Persicimonas caeni: one gene and its partner. Each later gene encodes a partner of the first gene's protein in a complex. Links are inferred from orthologs where the notes say so. Each region holds a gene or a part of one and is shown on either strand. Other genes may lie near its edges. The genes, in order: FIV42_RS04565 and FIV42_RS27960.

The links.
Region 2: the proteins of FIV42_RS04565 (region 1) and FIV42_RS27960 are in contact, whole or in part, in a cryo-EM structure (PDB 8Z1Y), measured with the Escherichia coli proteins. The link is inferred for Persicimonas caeni from one-to-one orthologs.

Annotation. Positions count from the first base shown.
Region 1 is NZ_CP041186.1:1,214,081-1,221,104, reverse strand. Bases 1-2,755 are described here. They hold FIV42_RS04565 (ABC transporter permease), read right to left. Parts: upstream 1,966-2,755; coding sequence 1,036-1,965; downstream 1-1,035. Other genes in these bases: FIV42_RS04560 (type III pantothenate kinase), read left to right, coding at 2,090-2,755; FIV42_RS04570 (ABC transporter permease), read right to left, coding at 106-960; nagZ (beta-N-acetylhexosaminidase), read right to left, coding at 1-109. Outside these bases: more of FIV42_RS04560, read left to right, coding at 2,756-2,878; FIV42_RS04555 (hypothetical protein), read right to left, coding at 2,913-3,473; FIV42_RS04550 (helix-turn-helix transcriptional regulator), read left to right, coding at 3,910-4,914; FIV42_RS04545 (tetratricopeptide repeat protein), read right to left, coding at 4,919-6,976. UniProt on the Escherichia coli protein: Part of the ABC transporter DppABCDF involved in dipeptide transport. Responsible for the translocation of the substrate across the membrane.
Region 2 is NZ_CP041186.1:7,525,090-7,532,285, forward strand. Bases 2,317-5,243 are described here. They hold FIV42_RS27960 (ABC transporter ATP-binding protein), read right to left. Parts: upstream 4,373-5,243; coding sequence 3,260-4,372; downstream 2,317-3,259. Other genes in these bases: FIV42_RS27955 (ABC transporter ATP-binding protein), read right to left, coding at 2,317-3,144; FIV42_RS30825 (ABC transporter permease), read right to left, coding at 4,379-5,243. Also shown: FIV42_RS27950 (ATPase, T2SS/T4P/T4SS family), read right to left, coding at 1-1,745; more of FIV42_RS27955, read right to left, coding at 1,900-2,316; more of FIV42_RS30825, read right to left, coding at 5,244-5,626; FIV42_RS27970 (ABC transporter permease), read right to left, coding at 5,703-7,196. UniProt on the Escherichia coli protein: Part of the ABC transporter DppABCDF involved in dipeptide transport. Responsible for energy coupling to the transport system.

The DNA of each region.
Region 1 (7,024 bases):
TGGACAGCGCCTCGGCGATCGCCTCGGGCGGCTCCTCGTCGGCGCCGTGGAATCCCACCACCAACAACTGGCCGATCGCCTCACGAATTTGGTCGTCGCTCACATTCATTTCGCTCTCGTCACTGCACGCGGGTCCAAGATGTCACGCAGGCCGTCGCCCAAAAAGTTGATGCTCAACACGGTGATCATGATGGCGACGCCCGGGAAGATAGCCAGATGCGGGGTCAACAGAAAGTAGGTCGCACCCTGGTCGAGCAGGGCGCCCCAGCTGGGCAGGTCCTGCGGGCCGAGGCCCAAAAAGCTGAGCGCCGCTTCGGCCAAGATCGCGCCGGCCACCCCGAAGGTCGCCTGCACGATCACCGGCGCCAAAATGTTGGGCACGATTTCACGAAACAGCGTGCGCCGGGTCGGAAACCCGAGGGCGCGCGACGCCTCGACATAGGCGCGCTCGCGCTCGGAGAGCACCTGGCCACGCACCAGTCGAGCGTAGCCCGCCCATCCAGAGACCGAAAGCGCCCCGATCACCGCCAAGAGGCTAGGCTTCTGGGTGATGAAGATGAGCAAGATGGCCAGCAGGATGCCCGGAAACGCCATCAAAATCTCGGTGATGCGCATGATCACTTCGTCGATCCAGCCGCCGAAATAGCCGCTGATCGAGCCCAGGAAGATCCCGACGGTCGAGCAGATGGAGACGGTCGCCAGGCCCACCATCACGGCCACGCGGGTGCCGTAGATGACCTTGGTGAGCACGTCCGCGCCGTTTTCGTCGGTGCCCAGCCAATGGCGAGCGCTGGGGGCTTGGAGTTGACGGGTCACGTCGACATAGTCGAGGTCGTAGGGCGCCAGCCAGGGGGCGAAGAGGGCGACGAAGAAGACAAAGCAGAGCACCGCCAGGCCCAGCCAGGCCAGCCAGCTGAGCTTGTCGCGGTGCATTTTGAGGAGTTCGAAAAGCCACTTCACGGCAGACTCCTCCCCGCTTCGGGCAGGTGCCGAAGCGAAGTGAAGGCGATGGGGGGCACCGTTGTCTGTGTCGCTTTAATCATACCGAATGCGCGGGTCGATCCAGCCGTACACCAAGTCGGTGATCAGGTTGACCGCCACGTAGGAGAACGCGATGAAGATGACGCAACCCTGCACGATCAGATAATTGCGGGTGTTGATCCCGTCGAGCAGGAGCGTTCCCAGACCGGGCCGGGCGAAGACCTTCTCGACGATGATTGCGCCGCCCAGAAGGGCGCCGAATTGCAGGCCGAGGATGGTCACCACCGGGATGAGCGCGTTGCGCAGCGCGTGTTTGGTGGTCACCTTCCAGCCGGGGTTGCCCTTCGATTTGGCCGTGCGCACATAATCCTGGTTGAGCACCTCGAGCATGCTCGAGCGCGTCATACGCGTCAGCTTGGCGGCGAGCGCCGTACCCAGAGTGATGGCCGGCAAGATCAGCGTCGATAAGCCTGTGACCTCGCTGCCGGGGTTGGGGAGCGCCTGTAGCGTGAGGCTGAACAGGATGAGCAGCATCGGGCCCAACCAGAAGTTGGGAATCGATATGCCTAAGAGCGCGAGCACCGCCGAGCCGTTGTCCACCCAAGAATAGGGTTTTAAAGAGGCGGCGATGCCGAGGGGCAGGGCGATGAGCAGCGCAATGGCCAGACTCGCCAGGGCGAGTTGGAAGGTCGCCGGGATATTGGCCACGAGTTTGTCGGCCACGGTGACCCCGCGCTCGTCGCACAATTCACCGAGGGTGCCGTTGCCGACGTCCTTCCAGAAGAGCACGTATTGCTCCCACAGCGGCTTGTCGAGGTTGAGGCACTCGCGCATCGCCTGTTTGTCGACCGCCAGGGCCTGCTCGCCCAAGATCGACTCGACCGGATCGCCCGGTACGGAGCGAAGCACGAAGAAGACCAACGTGACCACGCCCAGGATGACGAGCACCGAGGCCAGTAAGCGGCGGATGAGAAATGTGGTCATGGTGGAACCGAAAGAAAACCACTCGGTACGACGAGATGCGCCGGCGGGTGTTGCACCGGCGGCGTCATGAACATAGTGTTCAGCGTTGGCTCATGTCTAGTAATTCCTACTCAGGTACGACTATATGCTGTTCGTCATTGATGTCGGCAATACAAACACCGTCCTCGGTGTCTACAAGGGCACAACACTGCTCAAGCACTGGCGTATTCAAACCCATCATGGGCGCACCAGTGACGAGCACGGGATTTTGTTGCGCGAGCTGTTTCATTTTGCCGGGCTCGACCCGGACGCCATCGACGCGGCGATCATCAGTTGTGTGGTGCCGCCAATGGAGCGTGCGCTCATCGGCATGGTCGAAGACTACTTCGAGCTCGCCCCGATGGTGGTCGGCCAGACGGTCCATCCGTCGATGGCGGTGCTCTATGATAACCCGCGCGAAGTGGGCGCCGACCGGCTGGTCAACGCCGTGGCGGCTTGGCAGCGCTATCAAACGAGCCTGGTCGTCGTCGACTTCGGCACCGCGACGACCTTCGACGCGATTACGGCCGACGGCGCCTACAAGGGCGGGGCGATCGCTCCCGGTGTGACCATCTCGAGCGAAGCGCTCTTCCACCACGCCAGCAAGCTGCCGCGCGTCGAGATCGCCAAACCGCCGTCGGTCATCGGCCAGACGACGGTGCATTCAATCCAGTCCGGGCTGCTCTATGGCTACACGGGCCTTGTGCGTGAAATCGTCACGCGCATGAAGTCCGAGTTGGATGGCGAGACGCGGGTGGTGGCCACCGGTGGGCTGGCGCGGTTTATTGCCGGAGAGACCGATATCATCGACGAGGTCGACGACTTCTTGACGCTCGAAGGGCTGCGCCTGATTTCCGAGGAACAAGAAAAGCAAATCGCCGAGCAGAATGATTGATCTACTCGGCGGATCGTGAGGCGGGGATGGCTGCTTATTTGCCGGCTTCGGCGCCGGCCTTTTCGCCAGCAGCTTCGCCTTCAGCAGCCTCGCCTTCGGCTTTCTCGGCACCTTCGGCGCTCTCGCCTTCAGCGCTGTCGGCACCTTCGGCCTTCTCGCCGTCGGCTTTCTCTTCAGCGGCGGCTTCGCCCTCGTCGGCCTTTTCTTCCTTCTTGTCGGCCGAGTCGCTCGACGACTCTTCTTCGAGCATCTCTTCCTGCGAGCCGTACTTCTCGACGGCGGCAGCGCCAGCGCCGATCGGGCCCTCGAAGCGCTCCATGTCACCGCTCATCAGCGCGCTGAGGTCGGGCCAGAAGGCCACCGTCAGCAAGATGCTGACGACGATGCCGAACAGCCAGCTGGCCGTCGGCCACGACTTGCCCTCTTCCTCGAGTTTGAACAGCGCAAAATAAATCGTGTACGGCGGGAAGAGCAGGGTCATCAACCCCGGGCCGGTTCCCATTCGGAAAGCGTACTTCGACAGGGCAATCGCCCCATAGGCGAAGAACCCGAGTCCGATGAGAATCAGAAAGAGAGTAATCCCGACGAGAATCATGAAACCTCCGTAAAACCTGCTCCGATCTGAATCGGTGCCGCACGATGAAGTCGATTTGATTACAGCAAGGTGCCTTTGCTGTCAATCTTGGAGCCGGCTATCCCAGTCTCCGTGCACCGATCCCGTAAGCGAACCTCCAGCAGATCGGGGTCTGCCGGGTCGCGCCCTTCAACTGGTATCACGACATGTGAGTTGTCGCAAAACCCTTTATGTTTCTGGGGCTTCATCGCTTCGTATGCGGCGGCGCTCAGTCTTGTGGGTCTCCGTTGGCTGAACTATAGTGCGCGCCACATCCGATATGACACCGGCTGCTTTCTGGAATCAAAGGTGCAAATGGCCCGTTTTTTGAGCCGCCAACTTCTGGCCAGGGTTGACTCGAAACACTGCGCCCACTTCTTCACTGCGTTCACAACTTTCCAATTGGAGCTTCACCTTCATGTCCGCTCGAAACACATTCGCGGCAACTCGACGATCCCACGCCATCTTGCAGTGGTTGCAGAATGGCGAGGAAGTCACCATCCAGCGTGTCATTGACAACTTCGATATCAAATATCCGCAGGCTCGCGAGGACCTGAAGCTGCTCGAGGAGCTGTACGGACTGTCGACGCATCGAGACGGTCGCGTCAAAGTGTGGACGTGGGCCGGGTTTGATCCCGACTACGTGTCGGTGGCCACCGCCGCGGCCCTCGAGCTGGGCTCGATCGCGCTCGATCTGTTCCGCGAGACGCCCTACCGAAGTGAAATCGAGCGGCTGGCCGAGCACTGCCGCAATCGCGTCGGTGACAAGCAGCGCCAGCGCCTCGATCGCGTCTCGCAGGCGCTGCACCTGCGTCGCACGTGGCTTCCGGCCGACGAAGAGGCGATGGTCGACCATGTCGAGTCGATCCTCGATGCGGTTTTCAAGGGACGGCGCTTGGCGATGGTGTATGCACGCGCCGATGGGGAGGTTCGCCACTATGTGGTCACGCCCCGAAAGATGGTCTGGTATGCCGGTCGGTTGTGGCTCTTGGCGCGCCATGAGGAGCAGATGAAGCTCTTCGACGTCGCCGGCATCGACAACCTCGAAGAAGTGCCGGCTCCCAAAAATGATGGCGGGGAGCCGATCACGGCCGAGGAGATGCCGGCCAGCGACGAAGAGTTGGCCAAGTATTTCGAAAACGCCTTTGGGATCTACGCCCAGAATTATCCGGTCGCTGAAATCGAGCTCGAGGTCTCAGGGGCCTGGGCCAACTACTTGCGTCGCTATCGCGTCCATCCCTCTCAGCAAACCGAAGAGGGCTACAAGAGCCTGCGCGTCTCGTTCCACATGGGGTTGTGCCCCGAGTTCAAGTCGTTCGTGCTCGGAATGCTGCCCAACGTCAAAGTGCACGCCCCCGCCGAATTGGCCGAAGAGCTCGAAGAGACCGTGCAGATGTGGCTCGAGGAAGAGGCGCCGCTGTAGCGTCTCAGCGCTGCAGGTCCAGCTGCCAGGGCACCACTTGATGGGGGTCGTGGGTGAGTCGCCACTGCACCGGCCCCTGCGAGGAGACCCCGCTGATGACGAGCGTTTTGGCCGAATGCTGGCGCTCGAAGCGCGGCGAGTTGACCTGTGTGCCGACCTTCTGGCTCAGCTTGGCCGCTTCAGGGTCATTGGCAGCCACCCACCAGCTCGGGCAGTGAAAGTCGGTGAGCAGTTCGATGGCTCGCCGCGCGGAGTGCTTGTCGAGTTTGTCGAAGCAAATTTCGAGTAGGCGCGCCAATCCCTTGCGGCTCGCCAGCGGCAAGAACTGGCCGGACTGGCGCAGATAGGCCATCCCCACCGTGTCGTCGTAACCTATCCCCGCCCCTTGCGGGCCACGGGCGAATTCGGGCACCCACTTTGCGCCGATCCTGAAGAGGATGAAGCGGTCTTCGGACTCGACCACCTCGATGGTGCTGGCGACGTGGGAGAAGGCGGTGTCCGACAGGTTGAACCGATACAGCGCCCACATCTCGGCGAGCTTGGCGGGCAACGCATCGCGCGACAACTCGCGCGTCGGATCGATATGATCGGACGCGATCGTCATCGACGTGCTCTGCTGGCTTGCCTGGTGGCCCTGGCGGGCGAGCATGTCGAGGTCGACGTCGTCTTTGTCGGCGGCGGCCATCCAACGGGCGACGAGATCGAACGGCTCGAGGATCATGTTGCCGATCTCGAGGTAGCTCTCCGAGGCTGGCGTCTCGTAGGTCCAGGCGCCGTCGTAGGTCTTCGCCAAGCACTCTCCGATGAACATGCCGAAGGCTAGCTGGCGAAAGTTCTCGAAGCCGGCGCGATCTTTGTAGAGTGGGCTGAGTGGGCGCAGATCATCGAGCAATCCATCCCGACAGTTGATCTCCATCTGCCAGATACTCTCCGGGCGCAGCACAATGGTCGTCGCCTTGTTCTTTTGTGTGGCGACCAGCAAGTTGCGAAGGCAGCGCTCCAAGAAGATTTCGGAGAGGAGGTCGCCATCGGTGATGCGAAAGTCGCGCATGTCGATGCCCCCCGACTCACCGAGCACCGAGCCTCGGTCGAGTGAGATGGGAGGGACCGTATCGATGCTGTCGTAGCCGGCCTTCGAGGGCCACTCAGGCGGCCCCATCTCGGCCAGGCCGGCGACGAGATCCTGGTTCAGGGACCGTTCGTGCTGGATGATCGCCTGCAGGTCCTTCTGGTTGGCGTCGACGCCCGGCTGCTTGGTGCCCGAGGAGTTCGAGCTGCGTGGACGCTGTTGACGAGGCGCCGATGGCCGGCGCTGTTGCGGCGCACGCGTCTGGCGCTTCTCGGGAGGGCGCTGGGATTGAGGCGGCGGTGACTGTGGCGCGGCAGGGGAGGGCGCCCCTGTCGAAGCGCCGCGTGCCGCCTGGCGCACCGAGGTCGGAAGGGTCTGCTCCGGGGCATGCTGTCGGCGGTTGATGCTTCGTCCCGAATTAATCGCACGGCGCGCTTCGCCGAAAAACGACTGCATCTCCGGGCCCGTTTTGGGCACCGAGTAGTCGAGCCGGTTGACGAACTTCATGGCATCCTGCTCGGGGATTCGCCCGGCGACATACGCGTCGACCAGATCGGCGAGGACCTTCTGCAGGTGGCGGAAGCCGTCGCCGTCGGCGTCGTTGCTGAGGGCTTCGATGAAGTCTTGGGTTCCCTCGTCCCAGCGCCCCTGGCGGATCTTCTGCTCGCCGAGCAGCGCCAGCGCATAGGAGTCGGACGTGTGGAAGGCGACGGCCTGGGTCAACAACTGCTCGGCCTCCCGGCGTTTGCCCTGCGCCCCCAGAATCTCGCCCAACAAGAGCTTGACGTCGGCCGTCGAATCAATCGAGTGCGCACGCTGTGCCAGGGTTTCGGCATGGGCGGTGTCGCCGCGATGCAGCGCCACGCGGGCGAGCCCGCGCAGCGCTTCGACCGAGTCCGGGTGGTCGTTGAGGTGACTCCGAAAGATCGGCTCGGCCGCGTCGACATTGCCTTGGCTGAGTTCGTGCCAGCCGTGATTGATCGATTGCAGCATGTTGACTCCCGGGGTTTTCCCCCGTGCTCAGTGATCGGTGCGCCGTTA
Region 2 (7,196 bases), 6.3 Mb from region 1 along the record:
GCTGTGCGCACCAAAAACTTCAGGTCGTGGCCGGTAGCCGGGCTCGCCTCCAAGCGCACCGCCGAGGCGAGCGGAAGGTCGAGGTGGGTCGACTCCTCGACGGTCACCACACGGGTGCCCTCCGAGATCAGCCCGGCAATGGCGCCGAGCATCGTCGACTTGCCCGAGCTGGTCGGGCCGGCGACCAAGATCGAACGGCCCGATTGCACCGCTCGTCCCAAGAATTCGCTCATGCCCGGCGACAGCGTTCCGCGCCCGACGAGTTCGTCGAGGCTGGGATGGTCGGTGGGCGGCTTTCGAACGGTCAGGGCGGGGCCGTTGACCGAGAGCGGCGGCATTACCACGTGCACGCGGGTGCCGTCACCGAAGCGTACTTCGTCGGCGCCGATGCTATTGTCACGCGTGCCCAGAAGTCGGTGAGCCGCAGCCATCAGCAACTCGGGGTGGCTGAAGGCGCGCTCGGCGACGATCAGTTCGCCGTTCTTGCGCACGAGCACCTGGTCGAAGCTGTTGACGTAGATGTCCTGCACTTCGGGATCGTCGAGATACATCTCTACGGGCCCGAGGCCGACGCACTCGGTGGTGATAAGCTCGATGAGCGTATCGCGGTCAACGCGCGGGCTGACCGTATTGACGGCGTCTGCGACCTGCTGAGCAAAGTCGTCGCGGTCGGCGGGCACCGGCGGGTAGTCCAACGGAAGGTCGTCGGGATGGACGCTCTCGAAGAGCACACGCGCCACGTCGTGTTGGGCGGCGTGGAAATCAGCGTCGAATTCCGAGCGCATCTCACGCGCCGGGAGCATGCCGTCGCCCTGTGGGGCGCTGCCACTGTGACCCATCTCACGACCAACGCGTCCGCCACTTCGAGCGGGGGCGTCCGGTCGCGATGGCGCAGCGTGGTCGGGGCTGGGCGTCGGTGCATCCATTTGGATGTCGCCGCCAGCAGGGCTCGGGCCGCCAAGCGACGGCTCGGGCGTCACGCTGCCCGGACTGGAGTTGTGGCGAGGCTGAGGCTGCGACGGTGCACTTCCTGCGCTCGAGCCACGTCGAGATTGCGGTGCCGGACTCGCTCCACCCATGTCGGTGTTGTTCGGGGCCGGTTCGCCGCCAAAACCGAGGTCGTCGAAGTCGAGGGCCGGTTCGGGATCGGGCTGGTTGCGCGAGGGGGTCGAACCGCCTGCCGACGAGTGCCGTCGTTGAGGCGCGGGGCCTCCTCCGGTCACGCCAGGGGCCTGCGAATCGCCCGCCGCAAACAGGTCGTCGACTGGACCGCCGCCACCCAAACCGGAGTTGGCTGGCTGTCCCTGCGCTCCCTGATTTCTTCCGCCCGGAGGCGAGGGGGGCATCGAACCGCCACCGCCGCCACCAGGACCAAAGCCCGACTGGTTCGGGTTGGGCTGGCTGGGAGTCTGTTGGGGAGGCGAGGGCGGTGCGGCCGGCGGCTGGTTGGCCGCCTGCGGTGCCTCGACCTGAAGAATGAAATCACCGATGTAGATCTTGTCGTTCTCGGTGATGGGCTGCTCGCCGGTGACTTTGCGGCCGTTGACGTACGTCCCGTTAGTACTGTTCAAGTCGGCGATCACAAAACTGCCATCGACCAGCGCAATCCGGGAGTGCTTCTTGGAGACGTTGCCCTTGGGCAGGACAATGTCATTTCCCTTCATTCGCCCGATGGTGATCTCGGACTTGTTGAAATCGTATTGGGACTGCTGCCCGCCTTTCTCACTTATCGTGACGGTGAACATGAATGGCAGGTTCCTCTAAGGTGTGTGGAGAGTGCGAAGCATCGATGCTGGCGACTCGCGCCGAGACACACGTCTAGTAAGACGACGATTTTGAATACTAGTTTCGGCTTCAAAGCGTCGCAGAGCAAGCAGTTTCTGTCAAGAAATCAACTGCTCAGCTTTCAGGGACGGTCGCCGCCGGTGTGGAGCTCTCTTCGAGCCCGCCGGCGTCGGCGGAGTTGCCACCGTCCGATTGGGTCTCGACGACGACCTCGTCGCGCTCCTGGTCCGCCGCGCTCGGCGCGCTCTCGTCGGCCTCGACGATCGGCTCATCGGGACTAGCGAGATGACGCGGCTTGACCGGAAGGCGGTCGAAGACCGAGGCGTCCTTGGGAGCGTACTCGGGATCGTAGAGATGGCAGCGCACAAAGTGACCCGGCTCGGCCTCGATGCTGCGCGGCTCGACGTTGTCGCACGGCGCAAAACAGGCAGGGCAACGTGTATGGAAGCGACATCCCGACGGCGGGTTGATCGGCGAGGGCACGTCGCCCTTGAGGATCACTCGCGTCTTCTTGCGCTTCGGGTCGGGCACCGGGATGGCCGACAAAAGCGACTGCGTGTACGGATGCAGCGGGTTGTCGAACAAATCGTCGGTCTCGGCGAGCTCGGCGACCTGGCCCAGGTACATCACCGCGATGCGATCGGAGATATGCTTCACCACCGACAGATCGTGGGCGATGAACAGATAACTCAGGTTGAACTCTTCCTGCAGGTCTTGGAGCAGGTTGATGACCTGCGCCTGGACGGAGACGTCGAGCGCGCTGACGGCCTCGTCGCACACGATGAAGTCGGGATTGAGCGCGAGCGCACGGGCGATGCCGATGCGCTGACGCTGTCCACCGGAGAACTCGTGGGGGTAGCGCGTGATATAGGACGGCTGCAGGCCGACGCGCTCGAGCAAATTCTCGACTTTCTGGCGTCGCTCGTCGCCCGAGGCGATGCCGTGGAACTCCATCGCTTCGCCGATGATGTTCTCGATGGTCATCCTCGGGTTGAGGCTCGAGTAGGGGTCCTGGAAGATGATCTGCATCTTGCGACGCAGCGCCCGCATTTGCTCTTCCGAGAGATCGTAGATGCTGTCGTCGCGGAAGTAGACCTTGCCGCCGGTCGGCTCGAGCAGGTTGAGTAGCGTGCGCCCGGTGGTCGTCTTGCCACAGCCCGACTCTCCGACGAGCCCGAGGGTCTCGTTGGGGAAAACGTCGAAGCTGACGCCGTCGACGGCTTTGACGTCACCCACGTGCCGGTTGAAGATGCCCTTTTTGATAGGGAAATACTTCTGCAGGTTCCGAACGCGCACCAGGGGTTCGCGGTCGGTGTTGGCGGACATCTTCGGGTTTTCTTTCTTGAGTGCAGTACTCATCGTTGTGTCGCTCTGTTGGGGCGCGTTCATTTTTCGCGACGCCAAACCCCGAGGCGAGCCTCGGAGCTGCACCGGCGCGTGCTCCGCGGGCAGCAAGCAGCCGCTCCGCCTGTGATCATCCGACCTTTCCGACCGATCCGTTCATCGAGGAGAGGAAGTCATCCGGGTTGGCCTTTTTGCCGCCGGGTTTGGGGCCGGTCTTCTCTTTGGTGCCTTCGCGGACTTCATCGGCGTACCAACAGGCCGAAAAGTGGCCTTCTTCCTGGCTCTTGATCGGCGGAAGCTCGCTGCACTGGTCGGTGGCGAACTCGCAGCGCGAGCGGAAGCGACAGCCGGCAGGGAAGTCCTGCGGCCGAGGGACCATGCCCGGGATCACGTACAGACGGTCGGGGCGGCCGGCGTGGGCGACGTCGACCTGCGGCAGGCTGCTGAACAGCCCGATGCTGTAAGGGTGCGACGGCTTTTCGTACAGCGTCTCGGCCGAGCCGTACTCGGCGATGCGGCCGGCGTACATAACCGCCACGTCATCACAGATCTCGGCGACGACGCCCAGATCGTGGGTAATGAACAGAATCGACATGCCCATCTCGTCCTGAAGCTCTTTGAGCAGGTCGAGGATCTGGGCCTGAATCGTCACGTCGAGCGCGGTGGTCGGCTCGTCGGCGATCAAGAGCTTGGGCTCGCACACCAGCGCCATCGCAATCATGGCGCGCTGCTTCATGCCGCCCGACATCTGGTGCGGGTACTCGTCGATACGCTTTTTGGGGGCGGGGATACCGACCCGATCGAGCATGTCGATGGCGAGCTCGCGCGACTCTTTGTAGGTGCGGTCTTGGTGCAACTGGATCGCCTCGATGATCTGGTTGCCGATGGTGTAGACCGGGTTGAGGCTGGTCATCGGCTCCTGGAAGATCATCGAGATGTCGTTGCCGCGCACCTTGCGAAGCTGCTTCTCGCTGTACTTCGTCAGGTCGTTGCCCTCGAAGAGGACTTCGCCGCCGACGATCTTGCCGGGAGGCTGCGGAATGAGCCCCAAGATGCTCAGCGAGGTCACCGACTTACCCGAGCCCGACTCACCCACCAGACCGAGCGTCTTGCCGCGCTCGATGGTGAAGCTCACCCCGTCGACCGACGGAAGAACGCCGTCGTCGGTAAAAAAGTAGGTGCGCAGATCTTTGACCTGCAGGATCGGGTCGTCAGCGGCGGCTGCGATTTTATTATCTGCCATAACAGCTTACTTGCGGAGTTTCGGGTCGATGGCGTCGCGGACGCCTTCACCGACCAAGTTCAACAGACTGACGGTGACGAAAATTGCGAATCCGGGGGCCAAGATCAGCGCCATCTGGCCGGTCTCGCGACCGGTGGTCAGAATCTGTCCCCAACTGGGCGCCGTGGGGGGGCCGAGACCCAAGAAGCTGAGCGAGGCCTCGATGAGAATCGCGCCGGCCACGCCGAACGTCGCGGCCACGAGCACAGGGCCGAGCGAGTTTGGCAGGATATGCCGGAAAATGATGCGTCCCTGCTTGAGACCCATGGCCTTGGCAGCCTGGACGAATTCTTGGTTCTTGAGGCGCAGGAACTCGCCGCGCACCAGTCGAGCCACCTTGGTCCAGCCAGTCAGGCCGATGATGACCATGATGTGGAAGATGGACGGGTCGTCGATGAAGCCGCGAATCGTCAGAATCAAAAAGAAGGTCGGGAAGCAGAGCATCACCTCGATCATGCGCAGGATGACCGAGTCGATCTTACCGCCGAAGTAGCCGGCCAAGCTGCCCAGAATGGCGCCGATGGTCACGTAGATGCCCACGGCGACCACACCGATGGTCAGCGAGATACGCGTGCCGTACAACAAGCGGGTGAAGACGTCGCGTCCCTTACGGTCGGTGCCCAGCCAGTGCGTCCAGCTCGGATCTTGTTGGACCGCTTGGAGGTCGATGTCGCGATACGAATACTCGACCGGCGGGAAAATCGCGCTGACGCCGTCCATCTCGCTCAGACCCACATAGTCGACGTAGGGCAGGCTGAACCCGCTCATGAAGACGACGATACAGACCACCAGCAGGACGAGCGCGGCGATCATGCCGTAATTCCGCCGCTGGCGTCGGTAGACCTTCTTGTCGGTGGTATCGGCTGCGAACTTCTTGAACAAAAACCACCCACCGAAGGCGAGCGGCAGCCCGAAGACGAGCACGTTAAAGAAGATGTCGACGCCGCTCTCGTAGAAGTTGGCGTCGAACAGCGCGGCGAACCAGGGAAAATGCACGCCCTGGGCGGTCGCCGGCCCGACGCCTTCAGGCACCGAGATATAAAACGGCACGTTGGCCGCGAAGACGGGCGCATAGGTGGCAACCAGGAACAAAATCCCGATGCCGTACAGGCTCACCAGACTGGTCGGGTACTTTTGAAACTGTCCCCAGACGATCTCACCGTACGACTTGTACTGCGGACGCGGTGGCTTGTTGTTGGCTGTTTCTTGGGACATCTCGTTTTAACACAATCGGGTTGTGAATAGGACGTCGGCGTCGGCCGCCTGTTGGCCAGGCGGCCGTACGTCGCGCTCAGTCGAAGCTGATGCGCGGGTCGACCACGGCGTAGCTGATATCCGACAGAAGGATGCCAATCAGGGTCAGCACCGCCGAGAAGAGGGTCAACGCCATGATGGCGTTGTAGTCCTTCAGGAAGATGCTGTTGAGCATATACAGGCCCATGCCGGGGATATTGAAGACGAACTCGAGGACAACCGAGCCGCCGATCAGTGCCGGGAGCAGGGTGCCCAGGAGCGTCAGAATCGGGATCATGCCGTTACGCACCGCGTGCTTGATGATGACCATCGGCTCGGACAGTCCCTTGGCGCGGGCGGTGCGGATATAGTCGGCGCGGATGACGTCGAGCAGGCCGCTCCTTGCGTAGCGGCTCAAGCTGGCGAGCGCGCCGTAGGTCAGGCAGAAGACCGGCAAGACCATATGGTAAGCCACGCTCGTGACGTGCTCCCAGGTGGTCATCGAGTCGACGTTATTGCCCTCGAAACCGCCGGTGGGGAACCACTCGAAGGGGTTGCCAGTAGTGAACCACTGCAGCAAGAGCACCGCCGTGAAGAAGCTGGGCAGGCTGTAGAGCATGAACAGGACGACCGTGACCACTTGGTCGGCGGTAGTGTGTTGCTTGTAGGCGCTCCACACGCCAAGGGGCACACTGATGAGGTAGGCAAAGAAGATCGAGAAGAAGCCCAGCACGATGGAGACCTTCATCTTCTCGATCACCTTCGGCAAGATGGGCTGCTTGTCGACATGGCTGATGCCGAAGTCAAAGTTGAGCAGGTTACCCCAGTACTTGGCAAAGCGCGTGTCGCTGACCGTGATCCAGAACTTCTCACCGAGATCGTAGTCAAACCGCTCGGCGTGCTCCTCGAGCCACGGCCCCCACTTCTCGTCGAGCAACTCGTTGACTTGAGTCGCGGAGACGTCGGCAGGGAGAGTCCAGCCCTGAATCTTCTGGTTTTCGGCATAAGCCTTTTTGTTGAACGCGCGGTCCTCGTCCGACTGCTTGTCACTGAACTCGTTCTTGAGGTCGAGCTGGGCGTTGATGGCCAATTGGTCGATCGCCAGCAGGCGCACGTCGAGACGGTCGGACTTCTGTGCGATCGCGTAGAGATGAGGCACGATATACTCGCCCCAATCCTCGATGGTGTCCCGCGCGTCGATGACCTTGCCCGACTCGGGCTTCTCGGAGGCCGAAATGCAGTTCTCCGGCTTGGCACCTTCGTCCGGGCACACCGGCAGCTGTTGGTCGGCCAAAATCTCCAGGCGCTGCTTCACCTCGTCGGTATCGATATTGTACCGGAAGTTGAAGAAGACGGGCTTGTCGAAGTTGAACTGCTCTTTGAAGATTCGATAGCTCTCTCGAGCCTCGGCACCCTGAGCCGATTCGGCTCCGGTCGAGCCCGCTTGACCCTGGCTGGGTTTGCCGGGAGCAAGCTGGAGAACCCCGAACACCACCAATACGATGATGAAGAGGGTAGGAATCATCAGCAGGATGCGCTTGACGATATACGT